2 regions of the Sporosarcina sp. G11-34 genome follow, and region 1 is predicted to be linked to the other one. Evidence: a T-box and tRNA genes for the amino acid it is inferred to sense, from the RefSeq annotation. Region 1 holds a T-box; the other holds one or more tRNA genes.

Evidence for each region. A T-box is a leader RNA that pairs with one kind of tRNA and senses whether it is charged. The one in region 1 lies ahead of trpS (tryptophan--tRNA ligase), so its partner is inferred to be a tRNA-Trp.
Region 2: it encodes a tRNA-Trp, which carries the amino acid that the T-box ahead of trpS (tryptophan--tRNA ligase) is inferred to sense. The anticodon was not compared.

The regions. Positions count from the first base shown of each region.
Region 1 is NZ_JAHNZW010000006.1:265,710-273,190, reverse strand. It holds gene KSU66_RS10915 (ATP-dependent Clp protease ATP-binding subunit) at 1-1,740, shown strand, start outside; gene KSU66_RS10910 (YjzD family protein) at 1,785-1,967, opposite strand; gene KSU66_RS10905 (beta-ketoacyl-ACP synthase III) at 2,156-3,088, shown strand; gene fabF (beta-ketoacyl-ACP synthase II) at 3,128-4,363, shown strand; gene trpS (tryptophan--tRNA ligase) at 4,641-5,627, opposite strand; T-box leader at 5,682-5,909, opposite strand; gene KSU66_RS10890 (putative glycoside hydrolase) at 6,045-7,241, shown strand.
Region 2 is NZ_JAHNZW010000012.1:96,266-103,746, reverse strand. It holds tRNA gene KSU66_RS16465 (tRNA-Ser) at 1-46, shown strand, start outside; tRNA gene KSU66_RS16460 (tRNA-Glu) at 78-152, shown strand; tRNA gene KSU66_RS16455 (tRNA-Val) at 165-240, shown strand; tRNA gene KSU66_RS16450 (tRNA-Met) at 338-412, shown strand; tRNA gene KSU66_RS16445 (tRNA-Met) at 450-524, shown strand; tRNA gene KSU66_RS16440 (tRNA-Asp) at 529-604, shown strand; tRNA gene KSU66_RS16435 (tRNA-Phe) at 667-742, shown strand; tRNA gene KSU66_RS16430 (tRNA-Tyr) at 777-861, shown strand; tRNA gene KSU66_RS16425 (tRNA-Trp) at 941-1,011, shown strand; tRNA gene KSU66_RS16420 (tRNA-His) at 1,036-1,111, shown strand; tRNA gene KSU66_RS16415 (tRNA-His) at 1,135-1,210, shown strand; tRNA gene KSU66_RS16410 (tRNA-Gln) at 1,221-1,292, shown strand; tRNA gene KSU66_RS16405 (tRNA-Gly) at 1,301-1,375, shown strand; tRNA gene KSU66_RS16400 (tRNA-Cys) at 1,385-1,458, shown strand; tRNA gene KSU66_RS16395 (tRNA-Leu) at 1,500-1,580, shown strand; gene KSU66_RS16390 (sugar porter family MFS transporter) at 2,678-4,030, shown strand; gene KSU66_RS16385 (SHOCT domain-containing protein) at 4,474-4,734, shown strand; gene KSU66_RS16380 (CueP family metal-binding protein) at 4,797-5,285, shown strand; gene ytxJ (bacillithiol system redox-active protein YtxJ) at 5,483-5,809, shown strand; gene KSU66_RS16370 (hypothetical protein) at 6,086-6,601, opposite strand; gene KSU66_RS16365 (B3/B4 domain-containing protein) at 6,630-7,322, opposite strand; gene queG (tRNA epoxyqueuosine(34) reductase QueG) at 7,380-7,481, shown strand, end outside.

The DNA of each region.
Region 1 (7,481 bases):
ACAATTGTTGGTGCTGGAAAGACAGAAGGTGCAATGGATGCTGGGAATATGTTGAAGCCTATGCTAGCGCGCGGAGAACTATATTGCATTGGTGCGACGACGCTGGATGAATACCGTATGTATATTGAGAAAGACCCGGCCTTGGAACGTAGATTCCAACAGGTCCTTGTACGAGAGCCATCCGTGGAAGATACGGTTTCCATTTTAAGAGGGTTAAAGGAAATGTATGAGCTCCATCATGGTGTTCGTATTCACGACAGAGCAATTGTCGCAGCTGCTACATTATCCAATCGTTATATTACAGAACGATTTTTACCGGATAAAGCAATCGACTTAATTGACGAAGCAAGCGCGATGATTCGGACGGAAATTGATTCCATGCCATCGGAACTAGATGCAGTAACTCGGCGCATTATGCAACTCGAAATTGAAGAGCAAGCGCTTAGAAAAGAAAAAGACTTAGCGAGTAAAAATCGTCTTGAAACGCTTCGTGATGAACTTCAGCAACTAAAAGATTCATCTTCGGGTATGCGTGCTCAATGGGATTCGGAAAAAGAAACGTTGCGTAAAATCCAAGAAAAACGTGAAAAGCTAGATCAATACCGACGTGAACTGGAAGACGCTGAAAATCGATTCGATTTGAATAAGGCGGCCGAACTTAGTTATGGAAAAATCCCGGCGCTCGAAGCAAAACTAGCCGAGCTCGAGGCCCCATTGCTTGATAGTAAAGAAAATCGTCTCCTACGGGAAGAAGTAACCGAAGAGGAAATCGCTACAATTATTGCACGCTGGACGGGAATTCCGGTGACGAAACTTGTTGAAGGTGAACGCGAAAAACTTCTTCGCCTACACGAAACGTTGCAAGAAAGAGTTATTGGTCAAGATGACGCAGTGCAACTTGTCACAGAAGCGGTATGGCGTGCGCGTGCCGGCATTAAAGATCCAGACAAGCCAATTGGTTCTTTTCTATTCTTAGGGCCGACGGGTGTCGGAAAAACAGAGCTTGCAAAAACGCTAGCCGCGACACTATTCGATTCGGAAGATCATTTCATCCGCATTGATATGTCTGAGTATATGGAAAAGCATAGTGTCTCGAGACTTGTCGGAGCACCTCCAGGATATATTGGGTATGAAGAAGGCGGTCAGTTAACCGAAGCGGTAAGGCGGAATCCGTACTCGGTCGTTTTGCTCGATGAAATCGAAAAAGCGCATCCCGATGTTGCAAATATTCTACTTCAAGTATTGGATGATGGCCGAATTACAGACAGTCAAGGTAGACTTGTGAATTTCACGAATACAGTTGTTATTATGACCTCTAATATTGGTTCATCTTATTTACTTCATGGATTAGAAGATACAGAAAATCATGCGGCTGAAGATCTTGTAATGGCAGAACTAAAAAATCATTTCAAACCAGAACTATTAAATCGAATGGATGACATTATTATTTTCCATTCACTTACGGGCAATTCGTTCCGGTTAATAGCGAAGAAAATGCTTGAAGACCTTGTGACAAGACTTTTAAGTCAAGAAGTCAATTTGACATATGATGACGAGGTACTCGATTGGATTGTAGACCAAGGAACAGACGTTGACTTTGGTGCACGTCCATTGAAACGCTTTATCCAGCGGCATGTTGAAACGATTGTAGCGAAAGAAGTCATTAAAGGAGATCTCGAACGTGGAGAAATATTAACGCTTAGAATGATTGATGGAAAGTTAAAACTGACTAAAGAGTAAAAAAAGCCACTTGGATTAAAATATCCAAGTGGCTTTTGTTCTGATTAATGATCTGATATAGGACCTTCTGGAAGTGCTTCACCAAGAATGATGACTAAGACAGATAGGATTACAGATATGATTGCACCGGCTTGTAAGTCGAACGGTACGTTAGCAATCGCTCCTACAACATAGTTAACCAATGAAACTAAACAGAATGACCAGATAAATGTAATTATGAATCTCAATGGGTTTCACCTCTACATGACTATTTCAAGTACTATCATATCATAGCCACTTCATTGGAGAAACAAATATCTACATATCCGAAAAATTTATTTGGCGAAATGGTGACACTAGGTTGTAAAATGTCTTCATTTCTTTTATGATTAACACTAGGTACTAACAACAGATAATAAAGAATGGGGGATATGCAATGAATGCGGGTCTCATTGGCATTGGTAAATACGTGCCACCACATATATTAACGAACGCGGATTTAGAAAAGCGAATGGATACATCGGATGAATGGATTCGAACAATGACAGGTATACAAGAGCGACGTATAGCAGATGATTCTATAGACAGCTCACATATGGCATACAATGCAGCAGCGGATGCGATTAAAGATGCTGGCATTAAGCCGGAGGAAATTGGATTAATACTTGTTGCAACGGTCACTCCGGATCAACCATTCCCGTCGGTTTCAGCGATGATACAGGATCAATTAGGTGCAAAAAATGCTGCGGCAATGGATATTTCAGCTGCATGCTCTGGGTATATGTATGGTATCGTCACGGCAAAACAATTTGTAGAGTCGGGAACTTATGATTATGTTCTCGTCGTTGGAGTGGAAAAGTTATCTAAAATAACGGATTGGGAAGACCGTAATACGGCTGTTCTTTTCGGCGATGGTGCCGGTGCCGCGGTTATTGGTAAAGTCAGCGAAGGTCGAGGCGTTTTGTCATTTGAGCTAGGCGCAGATGGTTCGGGTGGGAAATATCTTTACCAAGATGAAAAACTTATTATGAATGGGCGAGAAGTATTTAAATTTGCAGTTCGCCAAATGGGACAATCGGCAATCAATGTCATTGAAAAAGCAGGCCTTACGAAAGAGGATGTTGACTTCCTTATTCCACACCAAGCAAATATTAGAATTATGGAGTCAGCCCGTCAACGACTTGATTTACCAGTTGAGAAAATGTCGAAGACGGTCCATAAGTATGGAAATACTTCTTCTGCATCTATTCCGATTTCACTTTTTGACGATGTTGCAGAAGGTAAGGTAAAAGACGATGACGTAATTGTACTTGTCGGATTTGGCGGCGGCTTAACATGGGGTGCCCTGTGCATTAAATGGGGCAGGTAATTTATTTATTAACGTAGATACAGAAGGGAAGTACTTTGAATGACAAAAAGACGTGTAGTTGTAACTGGTATTGGTGCAATTTCTCCTGTTGGTAATTCTGCTGAAGAATCATGGGAATCGGTTATTAACGGAAAATCTGGTGTTGGTCCACTTACAAGGCTCGACAGTGAACAGTTTCCGGTGAAGGTTGCAGCAGAAGTTAAAGATTTTAATATAGAGGATTATATTTCTCGCAAAGATGCACGTAAAATGGATCGATTTACACATTATGCTCTTGCTGCTTCCATCATGGCGATGAAAGATGCGGACCTTGAACTTGATGACGATCTTAAGCCTCGTACAGGCGTTTGGATAGGCTCGGGAATCGGTGGAATGGAAACACATGAGCAGCAGTTCAAAATATTTCAAGAACGCGGCTATCGCCGGGTAAGTCCATTTTTCGTACCAATGATGATTCCTGATATGGCTTCTGGTCAAGTGAGTATTCATTTTGGTGCAAAGGGAGTTAACTCGTGTACAGTAACTGCTTGTGCATCTGGAACAAACTCTATCGGAGATGCATTTGAAGTTATTCGTCGGGGTGATGCAGACGTGATGATTACAGGCGGCGCGGAAGCACCAATTACAACGATGGCTGTCGCGGGATTTTGTGCGAACACGGCACTTTCATTGAATCCGGACCCTGAAAATGCATCACGTCCTTTCGATGCCGAGCGGGATGGTTTTGTAATTGGTGAAGGGGCAGGAATTTTAATTCTTGAGGAATATGAACACGCAATCGCACGTGGTGCAAAAATCTATGCTGAACTAATTGGTTACGGTTCAACAGGAGATGCACATCATATTACTGCGCCGGCTCCTGAAGGCGAGGGAGCTGCTCGGTCAATGCAACAAGCAATTGACCAAGGTGGAATTACTCCGGACCAAATCGGTTATATTAATGCGCACGGAACGAGCACGCCGTATAACGACCTCTTTGAGACGATGGCGGCGAAGAAGGTATTCGGAGAACATGCATACAAACTTGCAATGAGCTCGACTAAATCGATGACTGGTCACCTCCTAGGAGCAGCTGGCGGAATTGAGGCAATCTTTACTGTGAAAGCATTGCAAGAAGGTATTTTGCCACCAACAACAAATTATGAGAATGCGGATCCGGAATGTGATATTGATTGTGTACCGAATGTTGCGCGTAAAGCAGACATCGAATATGCAATGAGTAATTCACTCGGTTTTGGCGGTCATAACGCAACACTTGTATTCAAAAAAATATAAATGAAAAGGGTTCTTTGAACCTGTATATGAAAACAAGCCCCCTTCGTCTAAATGAAGGGGGCTTGTTCATATGATGAAAGAAAACGATAAGGATGATGTGCGATTACACGCTTCTTTCTTTTTCTTATAAGTTATGGTCTGTTAGTCATGACGATTTCCCATATGATTTTTTATTTTAATTATAGATCACTTGGCTATAACTGGAACCAAATAATTTATTATATTTTGCGAACGCCTGATTTTATATTATTTGTTGTTTCTGCATTGACATTAATCATTACCGTTGCCTACCGAGCCCCATCGCGCGCTCCATTTTTTGAAGAGTGACAGAAGCGATTGAGTTCGCTTTTTCAGCGCCTTTGTCAAGGATTTCATCTAAGACGGGGGATTCAAGAAGTTCATAATACTTTTCTTGAATCGGCGACAAATGATTGATAATTGACTCAGCGACGCCTGCTTTAAATGCGCCGTAACCTTGACCTTCATACTTGGCCACAAGGGAATCGATGGATTCGCCGCTCATTGCTGATTCAATTGTAAGCAAGTTGGAGACGCCGGGTTTGTTTTCTACATCGTATTTTACAATACCTTCTGAATCGGTAACTGCACTTTTTACCTTCTTTTCGATTTCTTTCGGTGTGTCAAGAAGTGAAATAGTCGCTTTTTTATTTGGATCTGATTTACTCATCTTTTTCATTGGGTCTTGTAGTGATTTTATACGGGCTCCATTTTTGGGAATTCGGATTTCGGGCATTGTAAATACTTCCCCGTATCTTCTGTTGAATCTTTCTGCGAGAACTCGAGTTAACTCAAGATGTTGAGTTTGGTCATCACCAACAGGGACGATATTTGTATTATAAAGTAAAATGTCGGCTGCCATTAGTGGCGGATATGTGAGAAGAGCTACGGATATGCCTTCTTGTCCACTCGACTTGTCTTTGAACTGTGTCATTCGTTCAAGTTCTCCAATATATGAAATGCTCTGCATAATCCAAGCAGCTTGCGCATGTGCAGGCACCTCTGATTGAATGAACAATACTGCTTTTTCGGGATCAATACCGCTTGCAACATATAACGCGGCAAGTGAACGGATTGTTCTTCTTAGCTCCTCCGGGTCTTGTTGAACGGTAATTGCGTGTTGATCGACAATACAAAACAGACAATCGGATTCATGTTGTAATTCTGTAAATTGACGAAACGCTCCAATATAGTTTCCTATTGTAACTGTACCTGTTGGCTGAACACCTGAAAAAATGGTTGTCATAGTAAATTCCCCCTAAAATTTTTAGCATCAAAAAAAGATCAGTCGTCCCCAATAACTAGGGACGGCTGATCTATATCATCCGCGGTACCACCCGAATTGCCCGAAGGCCACTCTTTTAATCCCTTAACGCGGGCAAGACGTGACAGACTACTAAGAACTAATCGAGGATGTTCACCTGTCAGGCTCGGGAACCCAATTCCTTCTGTTTGGTTATCTGTTTACACCATCCACAGACTCTCTGAGAAACCAATACAGAAATACTATTTCCTTCAACGCCAATCAATTGTAATATTTCATGTATTATAATCCTTAGTGAAGGAGTATGCAACAGGAAAGGCCCGAAGTTTTTCTTCCATTTCATCTATTTACTTGCTAAGATTGTAGATATAGAAGGGAATGTTGTAGTTTATGGACTTAATGAAGTGGACGACAGCACTTATACTTGCACTTGTAATTATAATGCCTACGACAGTACTGGCTACCGAGAAAAACAAAGTTGAAAAATTTGCGGACCGGACCTATGGTTTTGAAAAAATTAGTAGTAAAACAGTTGCATCCTCAAAATTATTTGCATATGATTCAGGTTTGACATTTGAATATCCAGACGCAGTACGAGGTATATATGTAACTGGACATTCGGCAGGTGGGGCGCGTTTTGATAGCCTTGTCGGATTACTGGACACGACAGATCTAAATGCAATGGTCATTGATATTAAAGATGATTTTGGGTATCTTACGTACGAGCCTAGAAAAGATTCTGAGTTAATAGCACTTGATATTGGAAAACCATATATTCAAGACCCGTGGGCAATGCTTAAGGTGCTTGAAAAGAAACAAATTTATCCAATAGGAAGAATTGTTGTTTTTAAAGACAGCGTACTTGCAGAAAAACGTCCGGATCTTTCGTTTATGGATGGAAAAAATGTATGGAAAAACGGGCGCGGGGAATCCTTTGTTAACCCGTTCTTAAAAGAAGTTTGGGATCATAATGTTCAAATTGCAATTGAAGCCGCGAAAATGGGCTTTCAAGAAATTCAGTTTGATTATGTCCGTTTTCCAGAAGGTTTTGAAAAGAGACATGAAACGTTAAAATACGAATTTGAAACATACGGGGAATCTGAACTTGATCCGGTTCAACGCCGTGTGGAAGCAATTACAGATTTTGTTGAATACGTACGGGAGCAGTTAAAACCATACGGTACAAAAGTGTCTGTAGATATTTTTGGCTATGCAGCGACATTAACTGAAGCACCGGGAATTGGCCAAAACTTTTCAAGAATATCAGAAAATGTGGATGTTATTTCCTCGATGATTTATCCGAGTCATTGGACGTCTTACTTTGGCATTGACAAACCAGATTTAGAGCCATACCGCTTGGTGGCAGAATATGCAAAAGTTGAAAATGAAGTATTAGGAACGCTTAAAAATAAGCCGATTTCTAGACCTTGGATCCAAGACTTTAGTGCGTCATGGCTTGGTGAGGGAAATTATCTTCAGTACGGAAAAGCAGAAGTTGAAGCGCAGATTAAAGGATTAAAAGATAATGGCATCGATGAGTATCTTCTTTGGAATGCAGGGAATAGATACTCAACAGGTGTTAATTATAAGCAATAAGAAAAAATGAGGAATGTTAATGACGTTTCTCAAATTTTCTCTTTTTATTGAAACCTTTAGGTAGGTTGAAACGTATTATTAACTAGAAGAACGTTTTTCAATACAAATGCTTCAATTGAGAATGTGAAATTAAAATTAAATGGATGTTTAATTACACGCCGTAGCGGGTATAACAGTAAGGAAGAGGAATAAAGCAACTTTTAGCACGTTGAAAAGTCAATTATGTTAAGAAATTGTGAC
Region 2 (7,481 bases), on a different contig from region 1:
GGCGGTTTACGCTGTCTCAAGGGTTCAAATCCCTTGCTCTCCGCCAGATTTACTTCTATACATACTTTTTTTAGTAAGGCCCCTTGGTCAAGCGGTTAAGACACCGCCCTTTCACGGCGGTATCACGGGTTCGAATCCCGTAGGGGTCACCATTTATTTACCCAGGAGGATTAGCTCAGCTGGGAGAGCACCTGCCTTACAAGCAGGGGGTCGGCGGTTCGAGCCCGTCATCCTCCACCAAGTTTTTTAAAACATGTACTCTGTGTTTTAAAGAAACATCATCTAATAACACTCTTAGAGATACTAAAAACACATAAAGTAAGCTATATAATATTGTCGCGGGGTGGAGCAGTGGTAGCTCGTCGGGCTCATAATCCGAAGGTCGCAGGTTCAAATCCTGCCCCCGCAACCAATTTCAAAATATAATAAAATAACTATGATAATATTGTCGCGGGGTGGAGCAGTGGTAGCTCGTCGGGCTCATAATCCGAAGGTCACAGGTTCAAATCCTGTCCCCGCAACCAAAAAGGTCCCGTGGTGTAGCGGTTAACATGCCTGCCTGTCACGCAGGAGATCGCGGGTTCGATTCCCGTCGGGACCGCCATTTTTATTAAACTTATGATTTGAGTTAGATTGAGAACTTCTCAATCGACCCAAATTGACAGTGGCTCAGTAGCTCAGTCGGTAGAGCAAAGGACTGAAAATCCTTGTGTCGGCGGTTCGATTCCGTCCTGAGCCACCATTACAATTTTATTTTACTAGTATGTAAATACTTTGGTGGGGTAGCGAAGTGGCTAAACGCGGCGGACTGTAAATCCGCTCCCTCTGGGTTCGGCAGTTCGAATCTGCCCCCCACCACCATTTTTCTTCAAAGAATTATCAGCACGTATTTCATGTTGGAAACAACATAACAAATGTTTCAAAGTAATATTGTTATTCTAGGGGTATAGTTCAATGGTAGAATAAAGGTCTCCAACACCTTCGATGTGGGTTCGAATCCTACTACCCCTGTTATTTTTATTGTAATTTATTGTGGCGGCTGTGGCGAAGTGGTTAACGCATCGGATTGTGATTCCGACACTCGGGGGTTCAATTCCCCTCAGCCGCCCCATTTTTTCTAAATATTATATTACGGCGGCTGTGGCGAAGTGGTTAACGCATCGGATTGTGATTCCGACATTCGGGGGTTCAATTCCCCTCAGCCGCCCCATTTATATTTTTGGGGTATAGCCAAGCGGTAAGGCATCGGACTTTGACTCCGTCACTCGTTGGTTCGAATCCAGCTACCCCAGTTGTTTTTGCGGAAGTAGTTCAGTGGTAGAATACGACCTTGCCAAGGTCGGGGTCGCGGGTTCGAATCCCGTCTTCCGCTCCATTTTCTTTAGGCGGCATAGCCAAGCGGTAAGGCAAGGGTCTGCAACACCCTTATCACCGGTTCGATTCCGGTTGCCGCCTCCATTAATTTTCTTATTACGAATATAAATAAATATATATCTTTCGCCCGAGTGGTGGAATGGCAGACACGTCGCACTCAAAATGCGATGCCGCAAGGCGTGCCGGTTCAAGTCCGGCCTCGGGTATCAATAGTTCTTATACTTTTAAGTTAAATAAGTCCTAAAACATCTACAAATGTTGAAATAACAACATTTGTAGATGTTTTTTTATTTGGTTCTATAATATTTGTTGGGGTATTGATACAACTCGTGCATATAAATCTTAACATGAATATTCCAGGATTAAAAGATGTAATCATTGAAAATATTGAGGAAGTTGGCGATTGGACTTTTCTTTATGTATCGCTTCATAAGAAGCCACATACTTGTCCAGACTGTGGCCCAAATCCTTTAGGTAAGTTCTTTGCAAAGCCCCAAGTCTGTTCTAGTAAGTACCACAATCTGACCAAAACCCATACCTGTAGATAGAGCAAGTAAAACAATACGTAGTAGTCTAAACCCTTATCTAAACGGCTGACAAGCTCGTTAAATAGCTAAGGTCTTTCTCTTATGATTGCTTCGCTTGAATATTCCACGTTAAAGTAACTTTCCTTGTAAAGTCAAAGTGAATAATCATGTCTTCTACTGCATTACGTATACAAGACCTACAATGATAATTTAATTCCTCCACTGTTTCTTTACTTCGAGTGCTGCCCTAGTAATTAATAAATGCTTGATAATCTTGCCGAGTGATTTTTGGCAGGGGGATATCTTTAAAGTACGCTTCTACTATTTCTAGAGATCGCCCATAATGATATTTTGTTTGACCTTTATATTCATTTTACATAAATCTATCCACTTCTTGAAGTACCCAGCAAAAGGTTGCTCCAAGAAGTTAACTAGAATTCCTTTCCATAAACTTGTTTCAACTTCTACTACTCCCAGAAAGAAGTAGCAAAATCTATGTCGACTCGTCGAATTACTTAATCACGTATGCGAAACTAGTGCAGCTAAATAAGAAAGTTACAGAAATTTTAATATACTGGGTTATTCTTAAATTAAATGTATAGTAAAATAACTATTAATATGGTAAAATTAGTTAGATAATAAAATTAATTAACTAAGTGGAACGAGTACATAATAACGTTATTTATTTTATTAAAAAATCAAAAGACAATTGCAGTTAAATTGACTAATTGGAAACATATTCTGTGATTAATACAAGGCGAGAAGGGGTTAGGTTAATGGGTGGTAATGTTAATAATAAAATAATTTTTATCTTTGGAGCATTAGGAGGCTTACTCTATGGATTTGACATGGGCGTTATTTCAGGGGCATTGTTGTTTATTAAAAATGATATTCCTCTAACAACCTTCACTGAGGGGTTGGTAGTGAGTTCCATGCTATTCGGTGCGATTATTGGTGCAGGATTTAGTGGTCCTTTATCCGATAAATTCGGACGACGTAAGATGGTGTTCATGATATCTATTATCTTTGTAATTGGTTCAATTGCCCTGGCGCTTGCTCCAAATATGGAAATGCTTGTTATCGGCCGATTCATTATTGGTTTGGCTGTCGGGGGGTCAACTGCAATTGTACCAGTATACTTAGCTGAAATGGCGCCAACAGATCAGCGTGGGTCACTTGGTTCACTAAACCAGTTGATGATTACGGTTGGTATTCTTTCCTCTTACCTAGTGAACTACGCTTTCGCAGATGCGGAAGCATGGCGGTGGATGGTAGGTTTAGCTGTTGTTCCTTCATTTATTATGATGATTGGTGTGCTATTTATGCCAGAAAGTCCAAGATGGCTATTGGAGAACCGTAGTGAAAAGGAAGCACGTAAAGTAATGAGGTTAACCAGAAAACCTGAGGATATTGATAAAGAAATTCAGGAAATGATTGAGATTAATAAAATGTCGGAAAGCGCATGGAGTGTGTTGAAATCTGCATGGTTGCGCCCAACGCTCGTAATTGGTTGTGGATTTGCTTTATTACAGCAGATTATCGGTATCAATGCGATTATTTACTATACACCATCAATCTTAAGTGAAGCGGGATTAGGTAGTTCGGCTGCCATTCTTGGCACGGTGGGTATTGGTATAGTAAACGTGGTTGTAACAATCTTTGCAATCATGATTATTGATAAAGTTGATCGTAAAAAGTTATTGGTTATCGGAAATATTGGTATGGTTGCTTCCTTACTGACTATGTCAGCGCTGATTTGGACAGTTGGATTAGATACAAGTTTTGGGGCATGGATTATTGTGGGGTGCCTAAGTATGTTTATTGTATTCTTTGCATTTACTTGGGGACCAGTTTTATGGGTCATGCTTCCAGAATTATTCCCAATGCGTGCTCGTGGAGCAGCAACAGGTATCGCAGCACTCTCGTTATCAGTTGGTAGCTTGCTTGTAGCCCAGTTATTCCCAATGATGTCAAAGGCATTCGGAATTGGGCAGGTATTCTTGATCTTTGCTGCAATTGGTATCGTAGCCATGATATTTGTTATCAAATACCTACCTGAAACCCGTGGAAGAAGTCTTGAGGAAATTGAAGTAGATTTACGTAGACGGGCATCGGCCAAAGGAGTTTAGCTCGTAAAAGACATAGTTAAAAATTGAAAGTATATCTAAATGGCCTTAGCCCCAGATTTAATTGGGCTAAGGCCATTTAATTATTCTCCCCTGACATGGCAAGTAGTGCTACTATAGGAAAATGATACAACCATAATATTCTTTATCCTGTTCATTCTTATTAGGAGCGGTACGTCATTATTATTTTAAAAAGAGCTCCAGTGCAGCACCGGCGCTCAGTAATTACTATAATTATTCCCATGTGTTAAGCTAGCCGTATAGAACCTTCCTGATATAATTAATAAATAGGCGCTTACCCGACATGAATAATAAAGTCCGAAGTTTACAAAGGAATTTAAAGTAAGGGCTAGAGCTAGAATGATGACCAGATATTGGTGAGCAATAGGCAATGTTTTCTTTAATGAACGGGACGGGTCTAAATTATAAATAGAGGAGTGAATTTAATGGGGTTTCGGCATGGACCAGGATCACAACACATGATGGGCTATGGAAATTACGGTTTCTTTTGGATTGTGATTACAGTCGTTCTTCTGTTAATCATTTTTGTGTTAGTTTATAAACTATTTAAAAATAATAAAGGTTTACCAATGGAAATTGAAAAGAGTAATAAGGCACTAAATATTTTAAAGGAAAGATATGCCGGAGGTGAACTGACCGACGAAGAATTCACACGGAAAAAAGATTTATTGGACAAAAACAACTAAAATAATACAGATAGGTAGTGAAAAAAGTGGGATTCAAGAGAATTTCAATACTAGTATTTATTATGGCTTTATTGGTAGGATGTAGCAGTGGAAATAATGAAACAGAGTATGGCAACACAACAGACATTAAGAAATTAGTTAACGATTATACGGTGGGCAACGTAGAAGCTGCATCCGCATCAATTACATCTTCTGAACTTATCGTGACAGATGAAAATGAAGAAGTAACAACATACGAGCTTGAGGGCGAAGAATTCTTTGTATCGATTGCTCCGTTTATCAAACAAACACATCCATGTGATATTCATAGTTTAACTGGGTGTCAGGGCGAGCTTGTTCAAGAAGATTTTAATGTGCATATAGAAGATTCAAAAGGCAACATTATTCTTGATGAAAAGAAACGAACAGAAGCTAATGGATTTATCGATTTATGGCTACCCCGTGATGAGACTTTTAATGTGATTATCACACAGGGTGATAAAGAATCAACATCCAAAATTTCGACGTTTGATGGCGATAACACTTGTATCACAACTATGCAATTAGGATGAGAAAATAAATTTTACACAAGTACTAGAAAAGCAGATGGTTATGGGCTACGAGAATATATCATTGAACTTAAAGGCCGGGAATTAGTATGGGGAAGGGGTTCGGGATAATACTATCCCGATCTCCTTTTCCCTTTTATAGAGTATGCTAGGGGAGTTAGATGTAAAAATAGGATATAATTTTGGAGGTTGAGTACATATTGAAACGTATAAGTTCGGTCGAAGCTTGGCGGGAGTTATTGGAAAAGTCGAATGAACAACCTTTTCTTCTATTTAAATTCAGTATGACATGTGTAAGTAGCTTGTCTGCTAAGAAGGAATTGCAATCACTTGAAACGGAACTACCTATATATATGGTCGTTGTGCAAATGGATAGACCTGTTTCAAATGTGATTGAAACAGATTTAGGTGTAAAACATGAATCGCCTCAGCTATTAATTTTGAAAGACGGAAAAGGAATTTGGCAAGCTACTCACTATAAAATCAAGAAAAAACTTTTACAAGATGCAATTAATACCTACATTTAATGAACAGGATTCTATAGGCTAAATTATGTTCAAATAAAATTTACCAACATCAAAAATAATTCAACCAAAAAAATCGCTCCTAACCGTCGAAACGGAAGGAGCGATTTTCATAGAGGGAGACCAGATGAAGCTACTAAGTGTTTTTATACAATTGCCATGTATGGTTATTAGTAATCGGTCACAAAATAAATGGTAATAGGTCATTGGTTTACCAGCATTTATATATGATTGGTCCCCACTCTACGCCTTGGTGAGGAGTCTCACCTAACCAAGGGGTTAAAAATACTGACTATCATCAAAGGCTAGTGTGACCGAATAGTTTTTAGCATTAATCAAATTAGATAATCGGTGTGCATCCTTTTCAGCTTGTAAGGATTTGACACGATATTGTTCGGGATCAAATAGTGCAACCTGATAGACAGTTGTGTTGTCTGCATAGCCGTATTGGATCTCTTCTTTTTCGGCAGTTGAGAGCTCTTTATAAAAATGAGCTTTTGCTCGAAGTTGAGTTGCCAGTTCAATCGCTTCGACAATAGGAAGTTTTTGATTTTGGAATTCAATTTCATTGTCGATATTTGCACGATACATGAGGCGGTCCAGTACACGATTATCTAAGCGTACGCCGTCTAATTCCATATCTACGACTTCAAGTGTGCGCGTACCTCTAACCGGTGACATTCCCTTTTCAACTGTGGCGAAGGCAACTCGGCGCATTTCTTCTTCAAGTTCGTGAATCCGTGTTCTTAATATGCTTTTTAATTTAACAGCTTCTGCCAGTGTTATGTTAGCCATCTATTAATTCCCTCCAACGAAAAAGATATTAGTTTACTTTAATAGAAACCATCTCGTTATTCAAGACATATGAGTGAACGTCCCCACCGCTTACATTAGTAAACATATTGCCGGCCGCTGTTGTTAATTCAAGCGCTTCGTCAGCATCAAGTGATGGGCGTAGGAAGAACACTTGAAATATATTAGCCGTTTCCTCTGTCACTGCGGTGCGTGTAGAATCGATGTATGGACTTCCAAAAGGACCTGTTTCATCTGAAAGGACAAGCATGTTTTTTAATGAATTAAAACGACCATTTAGCCCATCGTAGCCTGTATCTTCGTTTCCAAGGCTGAGCGTAACGTTACCATTAAGCTTGTCTGCGTCGTAAATACCAATGGGCATTTCATATTGCAGTGAAAAAAAGCTATTTAGATCCACCGCTAAGTGATAGGGTTCTAAGTAGTTTAGCTTTTTAATTCGGCGCATGAGTGCTTCTAGGGAGTGACGATGGCGACTTGGGTCTGAACCGAAGGCTTTCCAAACATCTCGCCATTCCTTAACACCTGGAAAATCGGTAAGTGGTTTATCCGCAAGATCGAAATAAAGGTATTCCTGAAATAATTGTAAACGTCCTTTAATCATTTGAGGCGATTCTGAGACGATAGTTTTGGTATAATGGTTTATACCCAATTTTAAGTTGGGAACTGTTTCAAAAAGTACTGGATCCATTTCAAATTTCACTGTCATCATCCTTTGCATAATATTACTTCATTTTAACATAGAGAAAGGTGATTCTGTATGAACACAATCGAATTACAACAAGCAATAAAAGAGTATGCAGAATCAATTGGTATCGACAAGATTGGTTTTACGACTGCAGCACCGTTTCGAGAGCTAAAA